Regions from separate parts of the Thermosyntropha tengcongensis genome, predicted to be linked through region 1. Evidence: a T-box and tRNA genes for the amino acid it is inferred to sense, from the RefSeq annotation. Region 1 holds a T-box; the other holds one or more tRNA genes.
What was found. The T-box of region 1 lies ahead of glyQ (glycine--tRNA ligase subunit alpha). A T-box ahead of a tRNA ligase gene usually reads a tRNA of that ligase, here a tRNA-Gly.
Positions count from the first base shown of each region.

Region 2: it has a tRNA-Gly gene. The T-box ahead of glyQ (glycine--tRNA ligase subunit alpha) is inferred to sense a tRNA for this amino acid. The anticodon was not compared.

Region 1 covers NZ_AP042437.1:1,570,944-1,576,905, forward strand. Annotated here, with positions in the region: gene glyS (glycine--tRNA ligase subunit beta) at 1-1,542, opposite strand, end outside; gene glyQ (glycine--tRNA ligase subunit alpha) at 1,546-2,454, opposite strand; T-box leader at 2,520-2,723, opposite strand; gene recO (DNA repair protein RecO) at 2,768-3,532, opposite strand; gene ACZ42E_RS07550 (hypothetical protein) at 3,501-4,448, opposite strand; gene deoC (deoxyribose-phosphate aldolase) at 4,519-5,169, opposite strand; gene era (GTPase Era) at 5,189-5,962, opposite strand, start outside.
Region 2 covers NZ_AP042437.1:1,412,401-1,418,362, reverse strand. Annotated here, with positions in the region: gene ACZ42E_RS06725 (cofactor-independent phosphoglycerate mutase) at 1-796, opposite strand, end outside; gene ACZ42E_RS06720 (methyl-accepting chemotaxis protein) at 1,030-1,857, shown strand; gene splB (spore photoproduct lyase) at 1,863-2,894, opposite strand; tRNA gene ACZ42E_RS06710 (tRNA-Asp) at 3,028-3,103, shown strand; tRNA gene ACZ42E_RS06705 (tRNA-Phe) at 3,179-3,254, shown strand; tRNA gene ACZ42E_RS06700 (tRNA-Gly) at 3,261-3,335, shown strand; tRNA gene ACZ42E_RS06695 (tRNA-Cys) at 3,519-3,594, shown strand; tRNA gene ACZ42E_RS06690 (tRNA-Leu) at 3,611-3,699, shown strand; gene ACZ42E_RS06685 (Ig-like domain-containing protein) at 3,814-5,962, opposite strand, start outside.

The DNA.
Region 1 (5,962 bases):
ATTAAAAGGCATTACTTCCTGATAAGCCTTTTCTATTACGGAAGATAAATCAATTCTTAATCCTTTATCCAGAATAATATTTACTATCCCCATAGCCTGCCGGCGCAGAGCATAGGGGTCCTGTGAACCGCTGGGCTTTATGCCCATGGCAAAAAACCCGGTTAAATTGTCAATCTTTTCAGCCAGGCTGAGAACTGTTCCTGTTTGGGTAAGAGGCAGCTTATCTCCCGCAAAGCGCGGTAAATAGTGTTCAAAAATAGCCTCGCTCACTTCTTTATCTTCACCATGGTGCAAGGCATAATATCTTCCCATTATACCCTGCAGTTCCGGAAATTCATAAACCATGTTGCTTACCAGATCAGCCTTGCAAAGGTAGGCTGCTCTCCTTATTTTTTCCGCATCGCTCAAACCGTAATTTTCGCACATAAAAAGCGCTATACTGGTAATCCTGTCAACCTTGTCCATAATAGTTCCCAGCCGTTCATGAAAGAGGATGCTTTTGAGTTTTTTCGCCATACTGTCCAAAGGCTGTTTTAAGTCTTCCTTCCAGAAAAACAGCGCATCCTCCAGGCGAGCTTTTAAAACTCTTTCATTTCCTGCCCTCACCACATCAATAAATTCATCTGTACCATTTCTTACCCCAATGAAAACTGGCATAAGCTTTCCTTCTTTGTCAAACACCGGCACATATCTCTGATTTTCTATCATGGTGGTAGTTAAAACTTCTTCCGGCACCTCCAGATAGGAAGAGGAAAAGCTGCCAGCAAAAGCAGTCGGATATTCTACCAGATAATTAATCTCATCCAGCAGCTCCTCATCCTTTAAAGCCTGTCCTCCCACAGCAGAGGCTATTTTTTCAATTTGTTCCCAGATTATTTGTTTTCTCCTATCCTGGTCTATAATCACATAATTCTCCTCTAAAACCTTAAAGTAGTCATCAGTATCCTTTACTGCAAGCTGGCCTTTTGACAAAAAGCGGTGTCCGTAAGTATAATGGGAACTCACCAGATTTTCCAGGCTGAACTCAATCTTTTCCTCTCCATATAAAGCCAAAAGCCACCTTATAGGCCGGGCAAAACGAAAACTGTACCCTCCCCAGCGCATGGACTTGGGAAAAGAAAACGCTTTAACCAGTTCATAAAGCAGTTCAGGCAATACTTCTCTTGTAAAAAGGCCTTTTTCAGTCCTCACGGCAAAAACATACTCTACCCCATTAACTTCCCGCACTTCTACATCATTTATGTCGATATTCTGGCTGCGGGCAAATCCTTCCAGAGCCTTTGTCGGATTACCTTTTTCATCAAAAGCAGCCGCCTTTTTAGGACCCCGGTTTTCGATCACTGCATCTTCCTGCTTTTCGCTCAACCCTTTTACATATAAAGTTAGTCGGCGCGGGGTGCCAAAACTTTTTACCTCTTCATAATTAAGCCGTGCCTTTTTAAAGCTGTTTATAGCATTATTTTTAAAATCTTCCAGCGCTTTTGGCATATAAGCTGCAGGAATCTCTTCCACCCCTATTTCAAAAACCAAATCTTTTGCCATTTTTTAAACCTCCTCTCTGGCTAAAAGTTCTTGTCTTAGCTTTTCATCCTTAATCAAGGGATATCCCAATCTTCTTCTCTGCTTCAGGTATTCTCCCGCTACCATACGGGCCAGGTTGCGCACTCTTAATATATAACTCATCCTTTCCGTTACACTTATAGCTCCTCTGGCATCCAGGAGGTTAAAGAGGTGCGAGCACTTAAGAACATAATCATAAGCCGGTAAAACCAGATTTTTTTCCGCTATCCTTATAGCTTCTTTTTCACACAGGTTAAACATGGTCATTAAGGTATCTATATCAGCATATTCAAAATTGTAGTGTGAATAATCAACTTCCCCCTGATGATGTACATCGGCATAAGTGATGCCATCTACCCATTCAATATCAAAAACACTTTCCTTATTCTGGATGAACATGGCTATGCGTTCCAATCCATACGTAATTTCCGCACATACCGGATTACAATCATAACCTCCACACTGCTGGAAATAGGTAAACTGGGTTACTTCCATGCCATCCAGCCATATTTCCCAGCCTAATCCCCAGGCACCCAGAGTAGGAGATTCCCAGTTATCTTCTACCAGGCGTATATCGTGTTCTTCCGGCTTGATGCCCAAATCACGTAAACTATCAATATAAAGGTCAATAACATTATCAGGAGAAGGTTTTAATATCACCTGATACTGATAATAATGCTGCAGCCGGTTGGGATTTTCACCATAACGCCCGTCAGTCGGACGCCTGGATGGTTCAACATAAGCCACATTAAACGGTTCTGGCCCTAAAGCTCTAAGAAAGGTAGCAGGATTCATGGTTCCCGCACCTTTTTCCACATCATAAGGCTGCTGGATTATACATCCCTGTTTTCCCCAGAAGTTCTGCAAACGCAGGATAATCTCCTGAAAATTCATGTCTTTTTACCTCCTTTTAGCTAGTTTTGCCTTAAGCCTTTAAAATAATAAAAGCCCGTCCCCCATGCAGGGACGGGCTTACTACCCGCGGTTCCACCCTGGTTGGCGCTAAATAAGCACCCTCCTTCATTAATGCGGGCTTTACTCGCCGTAAGGCTTTCCTCCCGCAGCTCAGAAGCGCCTTCAGAAAGTTTAGCCTGCCGGCTCCCACCTGCCCCGGCTCTCTTTCAAGGCATCCCTTTCCTACTCCTCTTCTTCATCGCCCATATATCAAATTTTAAAAACTGCTTTATCTAAAAGTGTAGCAACAGGTTTAATCCTTGTCAAATTCAAGCGGTAAATTTTTTTTAAGCTGGTATATGGTATTTTTCAAATGCAGCTTGCTTTCCAGATAGTATTCCAGATATTTTTCAAGAAGCTTTTCCAGCTTATTCAGGGCTTCATCCGAAGCCTTTACCCTTTCCAGAGATTTTAAATTGGCCCGGGTAAGAAACTTAAGGAGGCTAAAGGCTTCAGCAGAAAGGATAAAATCGGTCTTCAAGAATTTGGCACAATCATCACACAATATTCCGCCTTCTGCCAGGTTAAAGCGGGGAATAGCCGTTTTTTTCCCACAGGCAGCACACTCCTCCAGTCTCGGCCTGTAACCCAGCTCTTTTATAAGCTGCATTTCAAAATATCGTATGGCTAACCTTTTTGCCCCTTTCTCATTTATATAGCCTAAAACCTGCAGGGTTTCATTATAAAGCGCCGGGGAAGGATTCCTTTCCAGAAGCGATTTATCCAAAAGCTCCATGATATAGGCTGCATATAAAGTCCGTCCCAGGTCTTCCCTGATATGAGGATAGAAATCCAAAAGTTTTCCCTGGGTAATGAGGTCCAGGTCCTTACCCCGGTTCAAATACAAAAAAGAATGGCTAAAAGGCTGCAAAACAGCCCTGAGACTGCTTTTCGGCTTTTTTACCCCTTTGGCTACTGCCTTTATTTTGCCTTCCTTTTCAGAAAAAATAGTAACCAGCTTGTCGGCATCCTGATAATCCAGGCTTTTAAGGACTATGGCCCTGCTTCCGTAATACATGCTTCTTCCCCCATAAAACATTAAATGCCGTAAAAGGTTCATTTACCACATATACCGGTATTTTCAAAACATCCTCCACATCTTCAGCATAGGCACAGGCACTTTCCCGGTCAGCAAACCTGTAATCAAATGCCAGATATATCTCATTTACATCATCAATGCCCAACCTTTTAATACATTTTACAAAACCAGCTATATCCTTATAATACTCCTTTTCCACATAAGCAAATATCAGTCCGTTTACTTTGCTTATCCTGTTACACGCACAGGGATGAAAAGGGGAAAAAGATGATATTCTCCTTGTCTCCCTGTGCAAAGCCTTATAAGCTATATTTTCCAAATTGCTTTTTTCCTTAACCAAAGCCCAGCGGGGAACAGACACAATCATCGTGTTCAGACAGGCTTTTTTTGCCAGATAAACTACGGTTTCCACTTTTATAGCATCCTGCATGTAGCTGTGCGCGGCATATCCCCTTATCTCCGGTATAATTATAACATCCGGAGCCATACCTAATGTAGGCAGGTGGTGCCCCCCATCAAAAACTACTATCCGGTAAGCTTTGCTGTACATCTCTTTTGCCAGAACCTGCCCATAAGGAGTAGTGTGAAAGGAATCCAGAAGAGAACATTCCACCACTGCTGTATATCCTTCTTTAAGCGCTTTTTTAAGTTCCTCACTCAAATTTTTTGTCTCTCCGGGAACAAAAGCCTTCACTCTTATCTCTTTATCCCCCAGGTCACGCAGCCCTTTATGGTAAAGGACTTTCACCTCTGCATTCCTTCCCGCATTATAGCCATAAAAAGCCAAAAAACTTTTATATAAACTGTTGTGCAGCCAGGCTTCCGGATAATTTACGAAAAGATAAAAATATGAAAATAATAAAATCATGAAAAAACAGACCGTCTTTTTCGCCATAATAACTTCTTAACCCCTTTTTGCTGTTTATCCGGCAGCCAAACAAAAAGAGGGGATCTCTCCCCTCTTTTCAAAGTCCCAGCACTTTAAGCGGGCTGCTGGTTCCCAGCCGGTGTACTCCAGCCTCTACCAGAGTTAAAGCAAAATCCTTATCTTTTATGCCTCCACTTGCTTTTATTTTTAAATTATCGCTCTTATTGGCCTTTATTATTTCAATATCCCTTAAACTAACCCCCCGGCTGGCAAAGCCGGTAGAAGTTTTTATAAAATGAGCTCCCGTTTGGCTCACTATCCGGGTAGCCACCTTAAGTTCGTCCTCACTGAGCAGGGCAGTTTCTACAATTACCTTGAGAGTAAAGTCAAAATCCTTTTGCAGGCTTAATAAATCCTTAATCTCTTTTTCAACCAGTTCATAATTCCCGTCTTTAAATGCTCCTATATTCATTACCACATCAAGTTCCAGCGCGCCTTCTTTAAGTGCCTCCAAAGCCTGCGCTTTCTTTATCGAAGGCAGTTCAGCCCCTAAAGGAAAACCTATTACCGTACAGGACCTAACCTGAGTCTCTTTTAAAAGAGAAACCGCCAGCGAAAGTCGGTAGGGATTTACACATACAGCTGCCATATTATACCTTACCGCATTCCGGCACAATTCTTCTATGTCTTCTCTCCTGGCCTCCGCCTTAAGGTTGGTAGCATCAATATATCCTGCCAGCATAAGCATAATTACCTTACTCCTAACCCTATAGTCTAAAACCTAATTGACGCAAATTAGCCTCATTATCCCGCCAGTTCTTCTTGACTTTTACCCATAAATCCAGATAAACCGGCATTCCCAGCATGAGTTCAATATCTTTGCGCGCCATCTCTCCTATATTCTTAAGCATCTGGCCATTGCGCCCAATGATTATTCCTTTCTGGGAATCCCTTTCTGTATATATAACTGCCCTTATATAAGCCTTTCTGCCTTCCTCATTTTTGAACTCTTCCACTTCTACAGCAATCGAATGGGGTACTTCATCCCTGGTCAAGAGCAAAACCTTTTCCCGGACCAGTTCAGCAGCGATAAAAGATATCGGCTGGTCGGTAAGGTCCTCTTCCGGATAATAAAGAGGCCCTTCCGGCAAAAACTCAAAGGTTTCCTTTAATAATTTATCTATATTGCTGTTTTGATAGGCAGATATAGGAATTATGCGGGTAAAATACATCTGGCTTTTAAAGCTCTGTATATGCTCATCTATCTCTTCTTCAGAAGCCAAATCTATCTTGTTAACTACCAAAAATACCGGCACTACTGCATTTTTTAGCTGCTCAATTATAAACTGATCCCCGCTGCCAAACGGTTTGGTGACATCAGTTACAAAATATACCAGGTCAACATCTTCTATACTGCGGGTAGAAACTTTAACCATATACTCACCTAAAAGATGTTTAGGCTTGTGGATGCCAGGAGTATCGACAAACACTATCTGGCCTTCCTCACAGGTATATATACCCTGAATACAGGTCCTGGTAGT
Region 2 (5,962 bases), 160 kb from region 1:
CAACCTCTACCGGTTTAAGCCCGGCTGCTATACCCAAACCTTTTACCAGGTCCACAGCTGCCACCACGGAGCCTTTAAGGCCGTATTTTTTATAAAAGCTGTTAAGGCAGGGCTTTCTCCCTTCCCCCCACAGCCAGATGGAGTTTGCTTCTTTGAGCCCTTTTTGACGGCGTTTTTTATTGACCGGATGCTCTTTAAGGATGTCCTGGCTTTTTTGCATAAGCTCAAGGATTATTTCCGCATTATCTCCCTCTGGCAAATAAGGGCCTATTTTTCTGTCCGATATGTCATGGGGAGGAGTAAGGCTTAGTTTATAATCTGCTGCCTCTTTCCATACCATGAGATGGCGGTAGCTTATACCGGAATGAAAGCTTATTTTTTCCCCTCCCAGTTTTTGCTGCAGGCAGCTTATAAGCTCCCCTGCTTCATTAGAAGAGATTTCCCCGGCACTGTAGTCGAGCATTATCTTGTTACCGTATTCCTCATCCCCCGAGAGGGTGACCAGATTGCAGCGAAGGGCCAGATCATTATCATTTAGGGGTACTCCCATGCTGATAGCTTCCAGGGGAGAACGGCCTGTATAGTAGATGGCAGGATCATAACCCATAACCGAGAGATTTGCCACGTCACTTCCGGGAGTATATCCTTCGGGTATAGTTTTTACCAGACCGATGAATGCATACTGGGCCAGAATATCTATATTAGGTGTCCTGGCATATTCCAGGGGGGTTTGGCTGCCGAGTCCAGAAACCGGATAGTCAGCCATTCCATCGGTTAACAAGAGTAAATACTTCACTTGATTCAACTCCTATGTCAGATAGTTATGCTGTAAAAATGAAGGATTTTTTGGCTGGGCATGTTTTTACCGCTCTATAAATTTTATAACATTTTTATTTTAAGGGGAAGACAAAGCAGAAAGGGTATTAGGATATAAAAAATAAGAAAAAAGAGGAAAGAATCCATATATATAGAAATATAACTATAAAAAATATTAATGTCACTAAAATTATTGTTTATGGGGGGATAAAATTGAAAAGCCGCTTTTTAGAAGAATTTCCTTACATAGTAAAAATGCTTGTGCCGTTATTTCCCAAGGATACTACCTTTTATGCCACTGATCTTGAAAACTTCATCTTTAAAGACACTACTAATTTTGACGTGCCTTTTGTAAAAGTAGGAGGTCCTTTTGCCAAAGGGGGGCCAGCTGACAAAGCTATTCAAACCAAACAGGTGGTGCAGATGGAGATAGATGAGAGCTATTACGGGATGCCGCTTAAGGTTATAGCAGCTCCTGCTTTTGCTGATGATGACAGGAATAAGGTGGTAGGTGCTTATGGCATAGCGGTAAGGAGGGACAATGCTTTTAATCTGCGCAAAGTAGCCGATACCTATCAGAAAGGGATGCAGGAAATAGCAGCTGCTATTGAAGAGACAGCAGCTTCCGCCAGTGAGATAACAGCAAGCGAACAGAAGCTGAATGAAGAGATAAGCGCTATTTCTGGACTGGCAGCTGAAATTATAAAGGTTTTGGAATACATAAGAAGCATTGCTGATGAAACCAAGATGCTGGGATTGAATGCAGCCATTGAGGCGGCGAGAGCGGGAGATGCCGGCAAGGGCTTTGGAGTGGTAGCGGCAGAAATACGCAAGCTTTCAGAAAGTTCCAAGGAAACGGCCGGAAAAATAAGAGAACTTACCAAGCAGATAGAAGAAAAGATAAACCTGGCCTTAAAGAGTTCGGAGGTTACCCTTCGCGCTACTCAGGAGCAGGCAGCAGCCACGGAAGAAATGAATGCTGGAATAGAGGAACTTACCAGCATGCTGGATGAACTGGTGCGTATTGCCTACGAAATATAACTTTATCAAATCATATAATCGATAACTGCTCCCGGAAACAGCTTGCTTATTTTTTCATTGAAAAAATCTTTCATCTGGTTAAGTTTATCATCTGTATATACGAATTTCCCATAGCCGAATTGGCCGTACTTAAATTTGCGGTCCCTGTTTTCATCCATGGGAAGGAGAGTATCCGGAAAAACCTCCAGGATATTGTTTTTAGCCCTGGCTGTAAAACGGTGGGAGATTATTTCCAGGGTAAAGTCGCTTAAGTCAGCATCTTCAAGATATGAACGCATTTTATGCAAAAGGTCTCCGTACTCTGTTTCCCAGCCTTCCTCAAGTATCACAGGAGCGATTATTACCCCGCTCGGATAGCCATGGCTGGCTACCTTTTTCAGACCGGCAAGCCTTTCTGTGAGATCAGGGGTGCGGTGTTCATAAGTTTTTATTATTCGTTCAGTGTTGAGGCTGAAGCGGATGCGGGTATGTTTGTTATGCTCAAGGGAAAGGAAACTGTCGACATAGGGAAATTTTGTGACAAACCGCAAACGTCCGTATTCTTCAGCCGCGAAAAACTTTATGGCATAACTTAATGCGCCGGAATAAGGCTCAACAGCAACCGGATCAGAGGTAGCAGCAGCTTCAAATATGGTTATTTCAGGTTTCCTTTTTTCTATATACTTTTTGGCCTGCACAAGTATTTCGTCAATATTTACGTAGATGCGGGTATAAGGCTTTTTGCCCAGCTGTGTATTAAGGTAGCAGTATTCGCATATTCCTTCGCATCCGGTTACCAGGGGAAGCTGATAGTGGGCAGAAGGTTTGCAGGTTTCAAACTTTAGATTTTTCCTTATGCCAATTACCAGTGTGCTTTTCCCCTGAAAAAAGGCTTCCCGCGGATTTTTGCCTGGGATGCCGGTAACCCGGTTGTGTGATTTGAGAAAGTTTATATTAAGGCCTTCCTGACGAAGCTTTGCATATATTTTTTTCCCCAGAGGATAATTAAGGGCTTCTTTTTCAAAAAATACTCTTTTAAACCTGACAGCAGTAAGCAATTGATTATTCCTCCTTGCCAGCCAGTTTTTTATTTTTAGTCTTTCATTAAATAAGAATAATATTAAGCAGGGCAAAAAATTTTAGAAAATGTTTGACGAAACGTCAGATAGGTGATATAATAAACATCGTTGTGGAGCTGTGGTGTAGCGGTTAACATGCCGGCCTGTCACGCCGGAGATCGCGGGTTCAATTCCCGTCAGCTCCGCCATAAAATCTAAATTGCAGATTGACAATCAAGACTTAAGCAGCTATAATAGTCAATGCAGCGACAGAAAAGGCTTCTGCCTCGGTAGCTCAGTCGGTAGAGCAGTGGACTGAAAATCCACGTGTCGGTGGTTCGATTCCGCCCCGAGGCACCATTATAAGCGGAAGTAGCTCAGTGGTAGAGCATCGCCTTGCCAAGGCGAGGGCCGCGAGTTCGAATCTCGTCTTCCGCTCCATAAGAAAAATAAAGCGTTACCTTGGTAACGCTTTTATTTTGCCATAAAAACTTGTCCAGTACTTTAATATGTTTCCAGTGCTTTATATAAATTACTTACTTGCTAAAACCTCGAGGTTTTGCTTGCAATATAGGAAAAAAGCTGTTATAATAAATCCTGCGTGAGAGATATAACCCTTTATAGGGGCGGGTGGCGAAGTGGCTAACGCTGAGGTCTGCAAAATCTCCATTCACCGGTTCGAATCCGGTCCCGCCCTCCATAGAAAAAATCTGCATGCCCGGGTGGCGGAATAGGCAGACGCACGGGACTTAAAATCCCGCGGTTGGCAACAACCGTGCCGGTTCGACCCCGGCCTCGGGCACCATATAAGAAAGGGAGGCGCTTGTTGAAGCGTCTTTTTGCTTTAAAAGAGTCCAAAAAAGGCCTGGTTTTAAAACCAGGCCTTTTTTATTGGCTGTATTATAATTTAACCTTAAAATCAACATAACCTGACTCCTACAAAAAGAACCACGCTTTTTCTTATAATGCGGGGATTTAACAGGTGATACTGCTTGTGTTCCACTATGATTACAGGACAAAGTTCAGCATCAAGCGGCAGTTCAGGCCAGATAATATAGCCTAAAAAAGGTTTGACAAAATGTGCAAAATGAACCTTCTGGTCATCAGATGTTGAACTGTAGGTTACTTCAAAAGTTATATGCCCACTTATAATGATTTTGCTTCCTTCAATGGTCTTGATAGCTTTTATGGAATCTATCTCTGGTATAACTTCAAAATTTATAATTTTTTCTACATCAGGCTTTAATTCAGGGATTTGCAGGGTTCCATCAATCAAGATCTGGGTATAATGATCAGGCAGGTTATCTATTATATAAGTGTGCGAAGTTTCCGCAGTAAGCCCTCCGCAGTCAGTTGCCACTGCTTTTACTACATGGGCACCTTCCGAAAATCCTGATGTATCCCATTCATAAATAAATTCAAGACTTTTGGCATTTCCTGCTATTTCTGTGTGTACCAGCACATCATCAATATATATATCTACTTTGGCTAGACATTCATTATCATGGGAAGATATTAAAATGTCTACTATATCTGAAACAGTAGAACTATCCGGCGGTGAAACTATATTTACCACCGGCGGGATGTTATCGATTACGATATCCAGAATTTTGGCGGTAGTATTTGAGCAGCCGTCAAAAGCAGTTGCTTTCAGCTTATAATGCCCATCGGCAAGTAAAGTGGTGTCAAAAGGGGCAGCATAAATACTGTCAAAAGGAGTAGTTACAATAGCGATAAGGTTATAGTTTATCCCTCCGTCACTGGAATATTCAAAAATCACTTGTGTAACCCCTACATTGTCAGCAGCATTTGCCTTAAGTGTTATAGATCCTCTTACAAAACTGTTGTTGGCTGGTGATATCCAGCTAACGGATGGAGGGGTATTATCAATGGTAAATACTCCATTAGATACATCTTCTGCTGTTAATATGCTATCTGAGGTAATAATTTTTATCAGATAATTATTTCCGCTGGAAAGGCTTGCTGTGTTCCAGAAGTAAGAGCAAGGGCAGATGCCGGTGATTCCAGTAGCCAGAACATTAAAACTGCTGCCTCCGTTGGCTGAATACAGTATCGAAAAAGTTAAAGGAGCTCCCATAGGATGTGATGCTTCCCATATTATGTCTGTACCGGGAGGACATATAATTTCCCCTCCATTAGGGCTGATTATTTTGACCTGTGGGGGCAGGTCTATTTTTACCTGTATATCAGCATGGGATGTTTTGCCACATGTGTCAAAAGCGATGGCTCTTAATGTATAAGTTCCGGGGGATAGAGTGTCAAATTCCCAGTTGGTGCTGTAAATATCCATATCAGGGATGGTATCTATGCCGATAATATTGAAAGATATGCCATCGGCTGAGTATAAGAATTCTACCTTGCTTACTCCTACATTGTCGGTAGCTAGAACTTCCAGGGTAAAGGGAGAGGCAGTGATAAGGCTTCCATTTACAGGGGATATCCAGCTGACGGAGGGAGGTGTATTGTCAATGATAAAGGTGCTGTCTGAGGTGTCTTCCCCTTCCAGTTCACCATCAGAAGCTATGACCTTGATAATATAATTGTTGCTGCTTATAAGCCCTGATGTGTCCCAAACATAGGACATAGAAGTAAGTCCTGTGGCCAGAGTAGTATAGGTAACTCCACCATCAGCTGAGTACTGAATTTTATAGGTTAAGGGGTCGCCGTCCGGATCAGATGCCAGCCAGGTAATGGTGGTGCCATTACAGATTATTTCGCCTCCATTAGGATTTAATACGGTAACCTGAGGAGGGCGGTTTATTATGCTGACTTCGGCTGTATCAGTTATACTGTAGCTGGCTGGCGAAGTATCGGTACCGGTCATGGTAACCTGGTTTATAAATATGTGGGTAGTTGCCGGCGGTGCCAGGGCAGTAAGGGTAATGGTATATGCTGCTGGAGTAAGGGGGGGGATGGAAGGCATATTCCAGGTAATTACATTACCAACAATTGAACTGGGAGCTGGAACAGCGGATACAAAAGTTAGTTCAAGAGGTAATGTATCTTTTACCACTACATTATTTAAAGGTAAGGTACCGTAGTTGCCC